Regions from separate parts of the Phytohabitans kaempferiae genome, predicted to be linked through region 2. Evidence: riboswitches for the same ligand, from Rfam matches in the RefSeq annotation. Region 2 holds a riboswitch; the other holds the start of a gene.
What was found. Region 2 has a riboswitch for thiamine pyrophosphate ahead of thiE (thiamine phosphate synthase). Riboswitches for the same ligand answer to the same signal wherever they lie in the genome.

Region 1 (7,147 bases), on a different contig from region 2:
CGTCTTCGGTGCCGAAGCCGCCGATGTCGAAGTCGACCAGCCCGGCCAGGTCGAAGGCCGAGAGCTTGTCCAGCGCCACCGCGCGGATGTTGCCGGTCACCAGCGTCTGCACGATGTGCGGGCGCGTGCTCAGCTCGACCAGGATCTCGCGGGCGCCGGGCAGCACGCGGCCCTCCTGGAGCAGCAGCTCGCGGCGGGCGGCGAACTCGGCCGCGAACATCGTGAAGAACCGCTCCAGATGCGGCTCGCAGTCGTCGATGCCGTGCATCGCGAAGGTCTCCACCGCGATGTCGCGGTCGGTGCGCCCGCCCGGCTGTGCCATCTGCCGCCAGGTGACGCCGGTGACCGCGGTGAAGGCGGGAGCGTACGCCAGCCGGGCGACGCTCCCGGCGGACAGCAGCGTGTAGTCGATGTCCCACATGACCAGGCGCATCAGTCGATGGTGCCAGGCGGCGGGGCGACCGTCAGTGTGCGCCGCCACAGCAGGGCGTGGGGTTGGGGAACTCTCGATCCAGCATGGTTGGTGCCTATGTCGCGGCGCCCGTCAGCAGCACGGCCGCGGCGAGCAGCAGCGCGCCGGCCACGAAGACCGCGTCGGCGGGGCGGAAGCGTTGCTCGCGGGCGCGCGTGCGCGGCCCGGTCCGGTCGAAGCCGCGCGCGTCCATCGCCACCGCCAGTCGGGTACCCCGCCGGATCGCCCCCACCAGCAACCCGAACGCGGTGGAGACGAAGATCCGCAGCGCGGCGACCGGATTGCCGCCGGCATCCACACCGCGGGCCCGCCGGGCGAGCCGGAGCAGTTGCCACTCCTGGCTGAGCAGCGGTACGAGCCGGAACGCGGCGAGCGTGCCGATCGCGAAGCGGTACGGCGCGCGTACGTTCTGAACCAGCGCGTCCGCGAGGTCGGTCGGGTCGGTGGAGGCGAAGACGAGCACGCCGGGAAGTGCGATCGCGATCACCCGCAACGACAGCCCGAGCGCGCTGCTGAGCACGCTCGTGGTGAGGTCGACCGGCCCGATGCTCAGGAGCAGGTCGCCGGTGCGGTTGGCGGCGAAGAGCACCATCGTCAGCGCGACGCCGGCGGCGCTGATCAGCAGCGGCCAGGCCCGGCGGGCGAGCGTGCCGTACCGGACACCGAAGAGCGGCGCCAGGGCCAGCTCGACCGCGATCGCCACGGCGGGCGGCACCGGGTCGAGCGTGGTGACCAGCGCGACCGTGAAGACCAGCGCGGCGGCCAGCTTCGCGACCGGATTGCGCCGCGCGAAGGGCGCGCGCACTGCGGCGCCGGGGGCGTCGGCTCGCTCGTTCACAGGTGCACCGTCCGGTCGGCGAGGGCCGTGACGAAGGCGGGGTCGTGGGTCACGGTGACGATGCCGCGCCCCTCCTCGCGCAGGCCGGCGAGCAGGTCGACCAGCTCGATCCACGTGCGCCGGTCCTGCCCGAACGTCGGCTCGTCCAGGACCAGCAGCGCCGGGGCTGCCGCCAGCGCCGTCGCCACGCTCAGCCGCCGCGCCTCGCCACCGGAGAGGGTGTACGGGTTGGCGCCGGCCAGCCGGTCCAGCCGCAGCCGCGCCAGCAGCTCATCCACTGTGGAGGCGACCGCCGCCTCGGGCACGCCGGTGCGGCGGGGGCCGAGCGCCAGCTCGTCGTACACAGTGGAGGTCACGAACTGGTGCTCCGGGTCCTGGAAGACCGACCCGATCCGCCGGGCGAGCGCCGGTGCCCGCCAGCGGTGCGGGGGAGTGGCGGCGTCGGCACCGGCGAGCGCTGGCGTGGCGGTGATCCGCCCACCGTCCGGTTTGAGCAGTCCGCCGAGCAGCAGCGCCAGCGTGGATTTCCCCGTGCCGTTCGGACCGAGGATGGCGAGTGCCTCCCCGGCTCGTACCAGAAGATCGACGGCGGCCAACCGGTCGCGGATGGTGGCCCGTTCGGCGGAGAGCAGTGCGTCTCCCGGCGGCGCGCTCGCGCGCCGGGGCGGCACCTCGCGGCCCGGGACCCACACGCCCTCCTCGGCGAGCCGGTCGCCGTGCGCGGCGAACACCTCGTCGGGCGGTCCGTCGGCGCGGAGGCCGCCGCCCGGATCGAGCACGACGACCCGGTCGACGAGCGGGAGTGCCTCGGCGACGCGGTGTTCGACGAGGACGACGGTGGTGCCGGGGTCGACCGCCTCGCGGAGCGCGGTGCGTACGAGGTCGGCGCCGGCGGGGTCGAGGTTGGCGGTGGGCTCGTCGAGCAGCAGCACCTCCGGGCGGAGGGCGAGCGCGCCGGCCAGCGCCAGGCGCTGCTGCTCGCCCCCGGAGAGGGCGGCGGTGGAGCGGTCCCGGCCGTACGGGAAGCCGACCCTGGCCAGCGCCGCGTCGACCCTCGGCCAGATCTCGGCGGCCGGCACGCCGTGGTTTTCCAGCCCGAACGCCACGTCGTCGCCGGCCCGCGCCATCACCAGCTGGGTCTCCGGGTCCTGGAAGACGATGCCGACCCGGCCGTCGACCTCGACCGTGCCCTCCCGCTCGCCGGAGTCGGCGGCGAGCAGCCCGGCCAGCCCGGCGAGCAGCGTGCTCTTGCCCGCGCCGGACGGGCCGAGCAGCAGGACCCGCTCGCCCCGCTCGACGCGCAGGTCGAGGCCGCGGACCGCCCACGCCTTGCGGCCCGCGTGCCGCCAGCCGAAGCCCTTCGCCCGGATCAAGCGACCCGGCTCACACCGCGACCCGGTCGCGGCCGGCCGGGAACCGGTCGAGCACACCGGTCTGGGCGAGCGCGCGGGTGAGCAGCCAGCCGCCGACGCCGGCGATGATGGCGGAGCTGAGCACCAGGAGACCGGTGTACCCCCACTTCCAGCCGGCGCTCGTCTCGGGGTAGTAGTTGATCAGGTCGAGCAGCGTGGCCGCGCCGCCGGCCAGCGCGCCGCCGACGATCGCGGTGGGCAGGCGCCACTGGCGGTAGCCGGTCGCGGCGAACGCGAACTCGCCGGCGATGCCCTGGAACAGGCCGTACAGCAGCGTGATCAGGCCCCACGGCGAGCCGAAGAAGGTGGAGACGGTCGCCGCCACGAACTCGGTGAACACGCCCGCGCCCGGCTTGCGGATGACCAGCGGGCCGAGCACCGCCGGCACCAGCCAGATGCCGTAGATGAGCGCCCGCCCGGGCAGCGGGATGGCACTGGCCGGACCATCCCACAGCAGGCTCCACGCCCAGAAGATGACGCCGAACGCGACGCCCAGCACGGCCGCGACCACGACGTCGACGGTGCGCCAACGGTTGTTGTTCATGTGGAACCTCCCAGTCCTCGCGAACCAGGAGAAGACGCACGCCGGCCATCGGCGAGCCTGAGAATCGACTCCCTGCGCTGGCATTACCCAGATCAGGTTCGAGGGTCTGCGACCGCCTCGCGGCAACCACACTCTCAGCGCTGTGCGCTCCCCTGTCGGTTGTTTCCGCTCACGTTAACACCGAAGGTTTCTCGATTTGAATGGCGCGGTGGCGCCTGTCACCTGCCAAGACAGACGTCAAGAGGTGATTGAAAATGGTTTGCAGCTCACACATGGGCTACCCTGAGGCGGCGCCGTGCGTGGGGGCACCGCGGAGACGTGGAGCGCTGCGGAGCGTTTTCGCCGGATGCCGCACCGAAGGGATTCGCCTGCTGTGACCGCCGCAGACCGCGCTACCGCGCGTAACGCGCAGCCGGACGGCGACGAGATCGACTGGACCTCGCCAGCCGCCCCGGACGAGCCACCGCCCACCGAGCCTCGCCGGCGGATCTTCGGCGACCGCATCGGATCGGTCGAGATCCTCGCGGTGCTGCTCGTGCTCCTCGTGGTCTTCCGGGGGCCGGTCGCCGACGCCATCTCCGACCCCCGCCTCCAGACCTGGACCACCGTCTTCGTGTCGGTGATGGTGCAGGCGGTGCCGTTCCTGGTGTTCGGCGTGATGCTCTCCGCCATCATCGCCGTGTACGTGCCCCGCTCCTTCTGGGCCCGCGCGCTGCCCCGCCATCCCGCGCTCGCCGTACCGGTGGCGAGCTGCGCCGGTGTCGTGCTGCCGGGCTGCGAGTGCGGCGCGGTGCCGATCGCGGGCTCGCTGATGCGCCGCGGGGTCACGCCGGCGGCGGCGCTGGCGTTCCTGCTCGCCGCCCCGGCGATCAACCCGATCGTGCTGGCCGCCACGGCGGTCGCCTTCCCCAACAACCCCGAGATGGTGGTCGCCCGCGGCGTGGCCAGCCTGGTCGTCGCCATGATCATGGGCTGGCTCTGGCTGCGGCTGGGCAAGGCCGAGTGGATCCGGCTGCCGCACCGCCCCGACGTCGACGGCATGCCCAAGGGGCGGGCCTTCTGGGCTTCGGTGCGCCATGACGTGGTGCACGCCGGCGGCTTTCTCGTCATCGGTGCGATGGCCGCCGCCACCATCAACGTCGTGGTGCCCGAGCGGTGGCTCCAGACCCTCGCCGACAATCCGGTGCTCTCGGTGCTGGCGCTGGCCGTGCTCGCCGTGCTGCTCTCGATCTGCTCCGAGGCGGACGCGTTCGTGGCCGCCTCGCTCTCCCAGTTCTCGCTCACCTCTCGGCTGGTCTTCCTGGTCGTCGGCCCGATGGTCGACCTCAAGCTGATCTCGATGCAGACCGGCGTGTTCGGCCGCCGGTTCGCGTTCCGGTTCGCGCCGGCGACGTTCGCGATCGCGATCCTCGTCGCCGTCGGTGTGGGGGCGGTGATCCTGTGAGCGAGCGAGTTGGCGCGGCGGCGTCTGGACTGAGCGGGCCCGCCGACGGAGTCGGGGTTTCGGGCCTGCGAGGGAAGGCGTCGCCTTTGGCGCCGCACGAGCGAGCGAACCCAGCAAGCACTGTGAACGAACGAGTTGGCGCGTTCGGGTTCTTGGCGACGCGAGGGGCGGTGGTCCGGTGAACCGGCAGGCTCAGGCTGTCGTGATGCTGCTGCTCGGCGGCGCGATCGTGCGGGCCAGCGTGACCGACATGTACCTGCGGTACGTGAAGGAGTCGCTCCAGCCGTTCCTCATCGCGGCCGGAGTCGCGCTGATCGCGGCGGCGGTGATGACGCTCGTCCACGAGGTGCTGCGCCCCTCGGGAGGCAACGGCCAAGCCGAGGAGCGGGGCGGCGAGGGCGGATGGCGCCGGCTCGCTGGGCGCCTCGCGGGGGGAGCGGGGGGCGGCCAGCACGACCCCGAGGCCCACGCCGGCGCGCACGACCACGGCCACGACCACGGTGACGGCAAGCCGCACCGCGAGCCGTGGGTCGGCTGGCTGCTCCTCCTGCCGGTGCTGGGGCTGCTGCTGGTCGCCCCGCCGGCGCTCGGGTCGTACGCGGCGGGACAGTCCGGCACCGCCCTCTCCAGCCAGCAGATCTCCGACTACCCGCCGCTCCCGGCCGGCGATCCCGCCAAGATCAGCGTGCTCGACTACGCCTCCCGGGCGGTGTTCGACAAGGGCGTCTCGCTCGGCGACCGCAGGGTGCAGCTGACCGGCTTCATCGCGCGTGGGCCCAACGGCGAGCCGATCCTGGCCCGGATCATCCTGAGCTGCTGCGCCGCCGACGGCCGCCCGATCAAGCTGGGCATGTCCGGCAACGCGCCGGCCGCGCTGGCCAACGACGCCTGGGTCGAGGTGGTCGGCAAGTACACCGAGCAGACCATGAGCGACCCGGTCAACGAGGAGACGATCCCCTTCATCGAGGTGGAGACATGGACCGAGATCGACCCGCCGAAGCAGCAGTATGAGTGAGCTGAGCGCGGAGAGCTACCTGCGCGTGGCGGTGTCCACGATGGAGCGCGTGGCGGCCGGCCAGCGTGCGGGAGTCGATCGGGCCGCCGAGCTGATCGTGGCGGCGGTGCGGGCCGGGGGAGTGGTGCACGCGTTCGGCAGTGGGCACTCCGAGGCCTTCGCGATGGAGGTCGCCGGGCGGGCCGGCGGGCTGGTGCCCACCAACCGGATCGCGCTGCGCGACCTGGTGCTCTTCGGCGGCGAGCCGCCCAGCGTGCTCGGGCCGATGCTGGAGCGCGACCCGTCGGTGGCGCACCGGCTGTACGCGCTGGCGCCGGTCCAGCCCGCCGACGTCTTCGTCCTCGCCTCCAACTCGGGCGTCAACGGCTCCATCGTGGAGTTCGCGACGCTGGTCAAGGAGCGCGGGCACGGGCTGGTGGCGGTCACCTCGCTGGCCCACTCGGCGGGCGTCGACTCGCGCCATCCGTCCGGGCGCAAGCTGGCCGACATCGCCGACGTGGTGCTCGACAACGGCGCGCCGTACGGCGACGCGACCCTCCCGCTGCCCGGCGGCGGCGCGGTCGGCGCGATCTCCTCGATCACCGCGGCGTTGCTGGCCCAGCAGGTCGTGGCCGAGGTGGTGCGGCGGATGGTCGACGCGGGCGAGGTGCCGCCGGTCTATCTCTCCGCCAACATCCCCGGCGGCGACGAGCACAACCACGCGCTGGAAGCCCGATACGCGGGGCGGATCCGGCGCGGCGCGTAGCTGGGTTTGATCTTGAAGCCGGGCGGGCACTGTCGGCGGCGTGCCGGAGACCGACAAGGAACGCTACGAGCGTAACTTCGCCGATCTGCTACAGGAGCTTCGCGTCGCGCAGACCGGTGTGCAGATCCTGTTCGCCTTCCTGCTGACCCTGCCGTTCAGCGTCGGCTTCGAGAAGGTGAGCCAGTTCCAGAAGGACGTGTACGTCGTCGCGCTGCTCGCCGCAGCCGGTGCGGCCGCGATGCTCATCGCGCCCGTGGCGTACCACCGGATGCTCTTCCAGCGCGGCCGCAAGCCCGAGTTGGTCCGCTCGGCGCACCGCATGGCCACCGGCGGGCTGGCGTTCATGCTGGTGGCGATGGTGAGCGCGGTGCTGCTGATCACCGACTTCATCCTCGAACGCTGGGTCGCGTGGCTGTTGAGCGGCATCACCGCCGTGTGGTTCCTGATGCTGTGGGGCCTGTTCCCTCTGCTGCGACGGGACGACCGGGACGGGCCGGACGAGAACCCTACCGTCGGGTAATACCTACGGGTAGCGTGGCAGTAAGCCGTCCTCGTCAAGGGGGTATGCCGTGACCGCGACCGTTTCGGAAAAGCAGGCCAGGCAGGTCGCCGAGGCCGCGCGCGAGTCGGAGTGGCGCAAGCCGAGCTTCGGCAAGGAGTTGTTCCTGGGGCGGTTC
Region 2 (7,147 bases):
GGCGGGAGCCGGCCAGCGGTGTGCCAGCGCCCCGCACCGGCGCGACGTCACCGCGCTCGGCGATCCACGGACCGCGCATTGGCGGCAGCCCGACCTCCGGGTCCGAACCGGGGCCGGACGTGTCGTACAGCCGGACCGGCGGCTCACCACCGGTCAGGTCCACCTCGGCGAACGGCACCCGCATGTCCGGGCGAGATCCCTCCACGTACACCTTGCGACGCACTGACATCGAACCTCCTACATCGACTTCCAATCGAGGTGATCGAGCGGCCCCGTGCCGCCGCCCAGCTTCCAGTCGCGGGCGCCGGCGAGTGCCCGTGCGACGTACTGCTTCGCGAACGTGAGCGCGTCCAGCACCTGGTCGCCCAGCGCCAGCCGCGCGGCGATCGCCGCCGAGAACGTGCAGCCCGTGCCGTGGGTGTTGGACGTGACGATGCGCGGGTATCGCAGGAAGCGGGTCCCCGCCTCCGTCCACACCGCGTCGACGGCCTCGTCGCCGGCCACCATGTCGCCGCCGGTCACCACCACGAACTTCGGCCCGCCCGCCGCCAGTTGCCCGGCCGCGCCCGCCATGTCGGTAGGCGTGGCGACCGGCCAGCCGACCAGGGCCGACGCCTCCTCCCGGTTGGGCGTGGCGACCAGCGCGTACGGCAGCAGCCGCTCGATCGCGCCCACCACGCCGAGGCGGCGCCCGCTGGAGGAGGCGAGCACGGGGTCGACGACCAGGTTGGGCAGCAGCCCCGCGCGGGCCTTGGCGAGCACGGCCGCGGCCACCTCGGCGGTGGCGAGCATGCCGGTCTTGGTCGCGGCCGGTGGCAGGTCGTCGAGGAGCGAGTTGAGCTGGGCGCTGGCGACATTGCCCGGCATCGGGTAGACGTCCTGCACGCCGCGCGTGTTCTGCGCGGTGGCGGCGGTGACGACCGACGTGCCGTACACGCGCAGCGCCGCGAAGACCTTGAGGTCGGCCTGGATGCCGGCGCCCCCGCCCGAGTCGGAGCCGGCGATGGTGAGCGCGATCGGAGGTGTCATGACCACACCCCACCCCGGCCGGCGGGGGTTTTGACGGACAGCGTCGCACTGCTCAGGTCACGAACCACCGCCGCCGGGTCGTCCGCCCGCATCACCGCGCCCATCACGGCGACTCCGGCGGCACCGGCGGAGAGGCAGCCGGCCGCGTTCTGCGGTGTGATCCCGCCGAGCGCGAGCACCGGCGCGGGCGAGCGGGCCACCAGCCGCGCGAGGCCGTCGAGCCCCAGCGGAGGGCCGTATCCGGGCTTCGACGGCGTCGGGAAGACCGGCGACACCATCGCGTAGTGCTCGCGCGACAGCCGCGACAGCTCGCCCTCGTCGTGGCACGATCGCCCGACGAGCGCCAGCTCCGGCGGCGGATACGGCCCCGCCGCCGCCAGGTGCACCGCGCTCCCGCCGAGCGGGTCCGGCCCCGCCACGATCAGCCGACCACCAACATCCGCGAGCACCGCGCGCAGGGCCTCCGCCAGCGCCGCACGCTCATCGGGCGGCATGTCCTTCTCCCTGAGTACGACCCAGCGGGCCCCGCCCTCGACAGAGGCCGCGACGGTCTCCACGAGCGGCCGGCGCGCCATCCGCCGGTCGGTGAGCACGACTATCCCGTGTGGACTCACAGGTCCGGCCTGCCTTCGTCCGGCGTGGACGCGAGCGCGTGGAAGCGCCGCGGGATCCGCCCCGCCCGCGCCGCGAGCCGCCCCGCCTCGATCGCGTGCCGAATCGCCGCCGCCATCCGCACCGGATCGGCGGCACGGGTGATCGCGCTGGCCGCCATCACCGCGTCGCAGCCCAGCTCCATGGCGAGCGCGGCGTCCGAGGCGGTGCCGATGCCCGCGTCGAGGATCACCGGCAGGTCGACCGACTGGCGGATCAGCTGGATGTGGTGCGGGTTGGAGAGGCCCAGCCCAGAGCCGATCGGCGAGCCGGCCGGCATCACCCCCGCGCACCCCGCGTCGGCCAGGCGGCGGGCCAGCACCGGGTCGTCGGTGGTGTACGGCAGCACCTGGAACCCGTCCGCCACCAGCTCCTCGGCCGCCCGCAGCAGCTCCACGCCGTCCGGCAGCAGTGTGCGCTCGTCGCCGATCACCTCGAGCTTCACCCACGGCGTCTCGAACGCCTCGCGCGCCAGGTGGGCGACCTTGACCGCCTCCCGCGCGGTGTAGCAGCCGGCGGTGTTGGGCAGGACGCGTACGCCGCAGCGCTCCAGCATGTCGAGCAGGCCGCCGTTCATCGTGGCGGCGGTGTCGACCCGGCGGAGGGCCACGGTGACCAGCTCGGTGCCGCTCTCCTTGATCGCCCGCTCAAGGATGTCCAAATTGGACGCTCCACCGGTGCCCATGATCAGCCTTGAGCGCAGCTCCACGCCCGCGATCTTCGGAACTCCGCCGTTCAATGCCATGTCAGCCCCCTTGGGCCGCGGTCAGCACCTCGACCTGGTCGCCCTCGCGCAGCGCCGCGCCCGGCCAGCCGGCCCGCGGCACCACCTCGCCGTTGACCGCGACCGCGACGCCCCGCGCCACCGTGGTCACCGCCCGGACCACGTCCGCGACGGTCGCCCCGTCGGGCAGGGCGTGCGCGCTGCCGTTCACCACTACCTTCATGCGAACCTCCCAGGCGCGAACGGCCCCAACATCGGATCCGGCACTCCCGTCTCCACCAGGTCGGCGACGAGATCGGCGGTGACCGGGGTGAGCACGATGCCGTGCCGGTAGTGGCCGGTCGCCACGATCACGCCCTCGCCCACCGCCCCGATCAGCGGCGCGTTGTCGGGCGTACCGGGGCGGTGGCCGGCGATCGCCTCGACCAGCTCGTACTCGTTGATCTCCGGCACCAGGTCGGCGGCGGCGCGCAGCAGCTCGCTCACACCGCCGGCGGTGACGTGCGCGTCAGTGCGCTCCTCCACGGTCGCGCCCACGACCACCTCCCCGTCGAGCCGCGGTACGAGGTAGGCGTGACGGCCGTCCGCGTACCCGCGAATGACGTGGGAGAAGCCCGGCGGCTGGTGGCCGGGCGCGCGGAGGCGGAGGATCTGGCCCTTGACCGGACGGACCGGAACCCCGGCGACGGCGGCCGAGCCGGTGCCGGCCGCGACGACGGTGATCCGCGCGGGGCGCGGCTCGCGGACGATGGCCGCGCCGGCCGAGGTCGCCGCGCCGCGGAGTGCGGGCACGAGCCGGCGCGGGTCGACCTGGTGGTCGTCGGGCGCGTACGCGCCACCGCGCACGCGCGGCGAGAGCAGGGGCTCGCGGTCGCGCAGCTCGCCCGGTCGCTGTGGCGTGATCGGGAGTCCGAGACTTTCCTGGTACACGCGCAGCCGCTCGACCTCGGCCAGATCGTCGCCGGTCAGCGCGACGACGAGCGTGCCGCTCGCGCGGTAGCCGATCTCCTCCGCGCCCAGCTCGGCGGCGAAGCCCGGCCACCGCCGCGCCGACTCGACGAGGAGGGCGGTGAGCGCGCCCTCGCCGAAGTAGGACTCGGAGACCGGCCCGAGCATGCCGGCGGCCGCGTGCCACGCGCCGGGCAGCCCGTCGTCGGCCACCTCCACCGTCATGCCCCGCGCGGCGCACCGCCAGGCGATCGCCAGCCCGATGGGGCCGGCGCCGACGACGGTGACGTCGTTCATCGGAGGGCGTCCCAGAGTTTCCTGGTGGCCTCGACCGGATCCGGTGCGCCGGAGAGCGCGCCGATCACGGCCACGCCGTGCGCGCCCGCGGCCCGCAGATCCGGTATCCGCTCGGCCGTCACCCCCGCGATCGCGATCACGGGAACGCCCGCCGCGCCGGCCACCGCCGCGACCCCCTCGATCCCGATCGGTGGCGGGAGGCCGTCCTTGGTCGTGGTCGCGTACGCCGGCCCGACGCCCAGGTAGGTGGCGCCGGCGTCGACGGCCGCCTTCGCGCTCGCCGGCTCGCGCGCGGTCGCGCCGAGGATCGCCCGCGGCCCGAGCACGCGCCGCGCTGCCTCGACCGGCAGGTCGAGCGCGCCCACGTGCCCACCGTCCGCTCCCACGGCCAGCGCGATGTGCAGGCGGTCGTTGACCAGGCAGGTCGCCCCGGCTTCGGCGCAGAACGCCCTTACCCGCGTGGCCAGGTCGTATGCGTCGCGGTCGGTCGCCTCGTCCTCCACGCGCACCTGCACCGCGAGCCCCGCGCCGGCGACGGCGAGCGCGGCGGCGACGACTGCCAGCGGGTCACGGCCCGGACGGGTGTCGGTGATGAGATGTAGCCGAGGAAACGGCCGCATGCAGCACTCCTCCCTGCGCCGGCATTACCCGGATCAGGTTCGACGGTCGAGGGCTGCATGCCCTCCTCTCAGCCCGGTGCACCGGGCTCCCGTGGGTCACTCCTTCGGCGAGAGTACGACGCCGTCAACGCCCTCGTAAAGAGGAGCACGCATGAGACGCCGGTTACGCCGCCGTGTGTGGAGGATGTCCCACCGCGGGTCAGGCTACGTCGACTGTGGTGCGTACCGTGGCCTGGTTGAGGTCGTCCAGCCGGATTGTGAGGCTGAGTTCCCACTCGCCGGGGTAGGGGAAGGTGATCGCGCCAATGCCCTGGTTGTCGCGGATGGAGACGACATCGTTCGGGATCGGCGGGATGCCCTTCTCCGGGAGCGCGGCGGTCACCTTCCACTCGGCGACGCTGACCGGCTTGCCCTGCGGCGTGTAGACGAACGCGTGCAGCGTGTTGTTCTCGCCGAGCTGCACCGGAAAGATCTCGAACTGCACCGAGAAGATGTCGCTGTTGAGCGTCGTGGAGTAGCCCACCGCCTCGGCGGCGGCCCGCGCCTCGATGTCGGCCGAGCGCCCCGGCGTGGTCTGCACGAGCACCGAGCTGGCCGCGAGCACCACGGCCGCCAGCCCCAGCTCCGCCGCGACCAGCCGGCCCAGCCGGTCGGGCGAGCGGCGCAGCACGAGCCGCCGGGAGAAGAAGGCGACCGCCAGCACCGCGCCGAGCAGGGCCACCTTGACGAGGATGAGCTGGCCGTACCGCGTGTCGAGCAGCGCGCCCGGCCCACCGATCTCGACGACCGCCTGCACCACGCCGCCGAGTACCAGCCAGCAGATCGCGACCGCCGCCCAGCGGGACCAGACCGGCAGTACGACACCGAGCACGCGGCGGTCCGCCCAGCCCTGGCGCAGTACGAAGCCGACCAGCACCACCAGGCCGCCGAGCCACACCGCCATGCTCGCCAGGTGCACCGCGTCCGCGACCGCCGAGACGGGCGGCACCGGCGAGGCGGCCGCGTGCCCGGCGAGCGGCCAGGTGAGCAGGCCCAACGCGCCGAGCAGCACCAGCGGCAGCGGTGACCGCCGCGCCGAGGTGCCGCCGCCTTCTCGTGCCGAGGTGCCGCCGGCCGGTGGTCGAGGGGTCGCGGGCGGCTGGTCGTCCGGGGGCAGCCCAGCGCCGCCCGACACGCCAGCGCCCACCGCGACCGCGGCACGCACCGGAGGCCGGGCCACCACCGTCAGCGGGGCGCGCAGTGGCGGGCTCGTCCGGAGCAGCAGCACGACCGCGGCCAGCACCGCGAGCCGTACGCCCAGCCAGAGGCCGAACCCGCTCGTCGCCACGTCACGCAGCTCGCCGACCGACACGTCGAACGGCCCGGCGCCGGAGGTGTACGGCGCCTGCAACCAGAACGTGCCGAGCGTGCTCACCAGCACCAGACCGAGCCCGATCCGCACCAGCCGCAGGGGGCCGCGGGTCGGCGTGCGGCGGGGCCACAGGACCGCGAGGAAGAGCAGCGGCCCGACGACGAGCGTGAGCCCGACGTAGCCGGCGTACTTGGCGGTCGCCAGCAGCACGGCCACCGAGGGGTCGTCCTCCAGCGCCTTCGGAGCGGTCTGCGAGGGCGCGCCGACCGAGAACATGAAGCCGCCGGAGAGCGGATGCCCGTCGGCCGAGATGATGCGGTAGCTGACCAGGTACGTGCCGAGCGGCCGGTCGGCGACCCGTACATCCAGTGTGAGCGTGCCGCCGGAGGCTACCGGATCACCGGTGTTGATCCGCTTGCCGTCCGGGGCGATCACCTGCGTGCGGCCCGGGATCACCCGCACCGGCTCGTTGAACGTGAGCGACACCTTGGTCGGCGACGAGCCGATCACCGAACCCTGCTCGGGCGTGGTCGAGACGAGTGCCGCGTGCGCGCTGGCCGGGGCGGCGGGCACGAGGATGGCCAGGCACAGCCCAGCGAACAGCGCGGCCAGCCACCGTCTCATGCACAGTGGTTCGGATCTGGGCGCCGGATGGTTCAATCCCAGACCGGCTCGGGCGACTCCTTCACCTCGCCGTCGCCGCCGAAGACCACGAACCGGTCGAACGAGCGCGTGAACCACCGGTCGTGCGTCACCGCCACCACCGTGCCGGCGAACGCAGCCAGCCCCTCCTCCAGCGCCTCCGCCGACGCCATGTCGAGGTTGTCGGTGGGCTCGTCGAGCAGCAGCAGCGTGGCGCCCGACAGCTCCAGCAGGAGTACGAGGAAGCGCGCCTGCTGCCCGCCGGAGAGCGTGCCGAACCGCTGGTCGCCCTGCCCGGCCAGGTCGTACCGGTTGAGCGCCTTCATCGCGGCGTGCCGGTCCATCCCGTCGCGGTGGTCGTCGCCGCGCCACAGGATCTCGACCGGCGTCTGCTCCTGAAGGTCGGGGCGGTCGTGGGTCTGCGAGAAGTGCCCGGCGCGCACCCGGGCACCGAGCCGTACCTGACCCTCGTGGGCGACCGGCGCATGCACCACCCCGTCCACCGGCGAGATGCCGGCGAGCAGCCGCAGGAAGTGCGACTTGCCGGTGCCGTTGGCGCCCAGCACCGCGACCCGGTCGCCGTACCAGATCTCCAGGTCGAAGGGGTAGGTGAGCCCGTCGAGCTCGAGCTGCTCGCACATCACCGCCCGCTTGCCGGTGCGCCCGCCGGTGAGGCGGATCCGGATGTCCTGGTCGCGCGGGGGCAGTGGCGGCGGTCCCGCCTCCTCGAACTTGCGCAGCCGGGTCTGCGCGGCCTGGTAGCGCGAGGCCATGCCGTCGTTGTACGCGGCCTTCTGCTTGTACATCAGCATCAGCTCGCGCAGCTTCTGGTGCTCCTCGTCCCAGCGCCGGCGCTGCTCCTCCAGCCGGTCGTGCCGGGCAGCA

Region 1: linked by a shared signal. The riboswitch ahead of ACFFIA_RS33745 (ECF transporter S component) and the one ahead of thiE (thiamine phosphate synthase) in region 2 are both predicted to bind thiamine pyrophosphate.

What each region holds. Positions count from the first base shown of each region.
Region 1 covers NZ_JBHLUH010000073.1:126,922-134,068, reverse strand. The annotation lists gene ACFFIA_RS33760 (HAD family hydrolase) at 1-433, opposite strand, end outside; gene ACFFIA_RS33755 (energy-coupling factor transporter transmembrane component T family protein) at 528-1,310, opposite strand; gene ACFFIA_RS33750 (ABC transporter ATP-binding protein) at 1,307-2,683, opposite strand; gene ACFFIA_RS33745 (ECF transporter S component) at 2,694-3,266, opposite strand; TPP riboswitch at 3,319-3,430, opposite strand; gene ACFFIA_RS33740 (permease) at 3,754-4,710, shown strand; gene ACFFIA_RS33735 (TIGR03943 family putative permease subunit) at 4,889-5,725, shown strand; gene ACFFIA_RS33730 (sugar isomerase domain-containing protein) at 5,718-6,470, shown strand; gene ACFFIA_RS33725 (DUF6328 family protein) at 6,511-6,990, shown strand; gene ACFFIA_RS33720 (acyl-CoA dehydrogenase family protein) at 7,040-7,147, shown strand, end outside.
Region 2 covers NZ_JBHLUH010000004.1:210,220-217,366, forward strand. The annotation lists gene thiC (phosphomethylpyrimidine synthase ThiC) at 1-229, opposite strand, end outside; gene thiD (bifunctional hydroxymethylpyrimidine kinase/phosphomethylpyrimidine kinase) at 238-1,029, opposite strand; gene ACFFIA_RS02070 (thiamine phosphate synthase) at 1,026-1,643, opposite strand; gene ACFFIA_RS02075 (thiazole synthase) at 1,640-2,425, opposite strand; gene thiS (sulfur carrier protein ThiS) at 2,427-2,627, opposite strand; gene thiO (glycine oxidase ThiO) at 2,624-3,649, opposite strand; gene thiE (thiamine phosphate synthase) at 3,646-4,269, opposite strand; TPP riboswitch at 4,263-4,371, opposite strand; gene ACFFIA_RS02095 (copper resistance CopC/CopD family protein) at 4,469-6,244, opposite strand; gene ACFFIA_RS02100 (ABC-F family ATP-binding cassette domain-containing protein) at 6,277-7,147, opposite strand, start outside.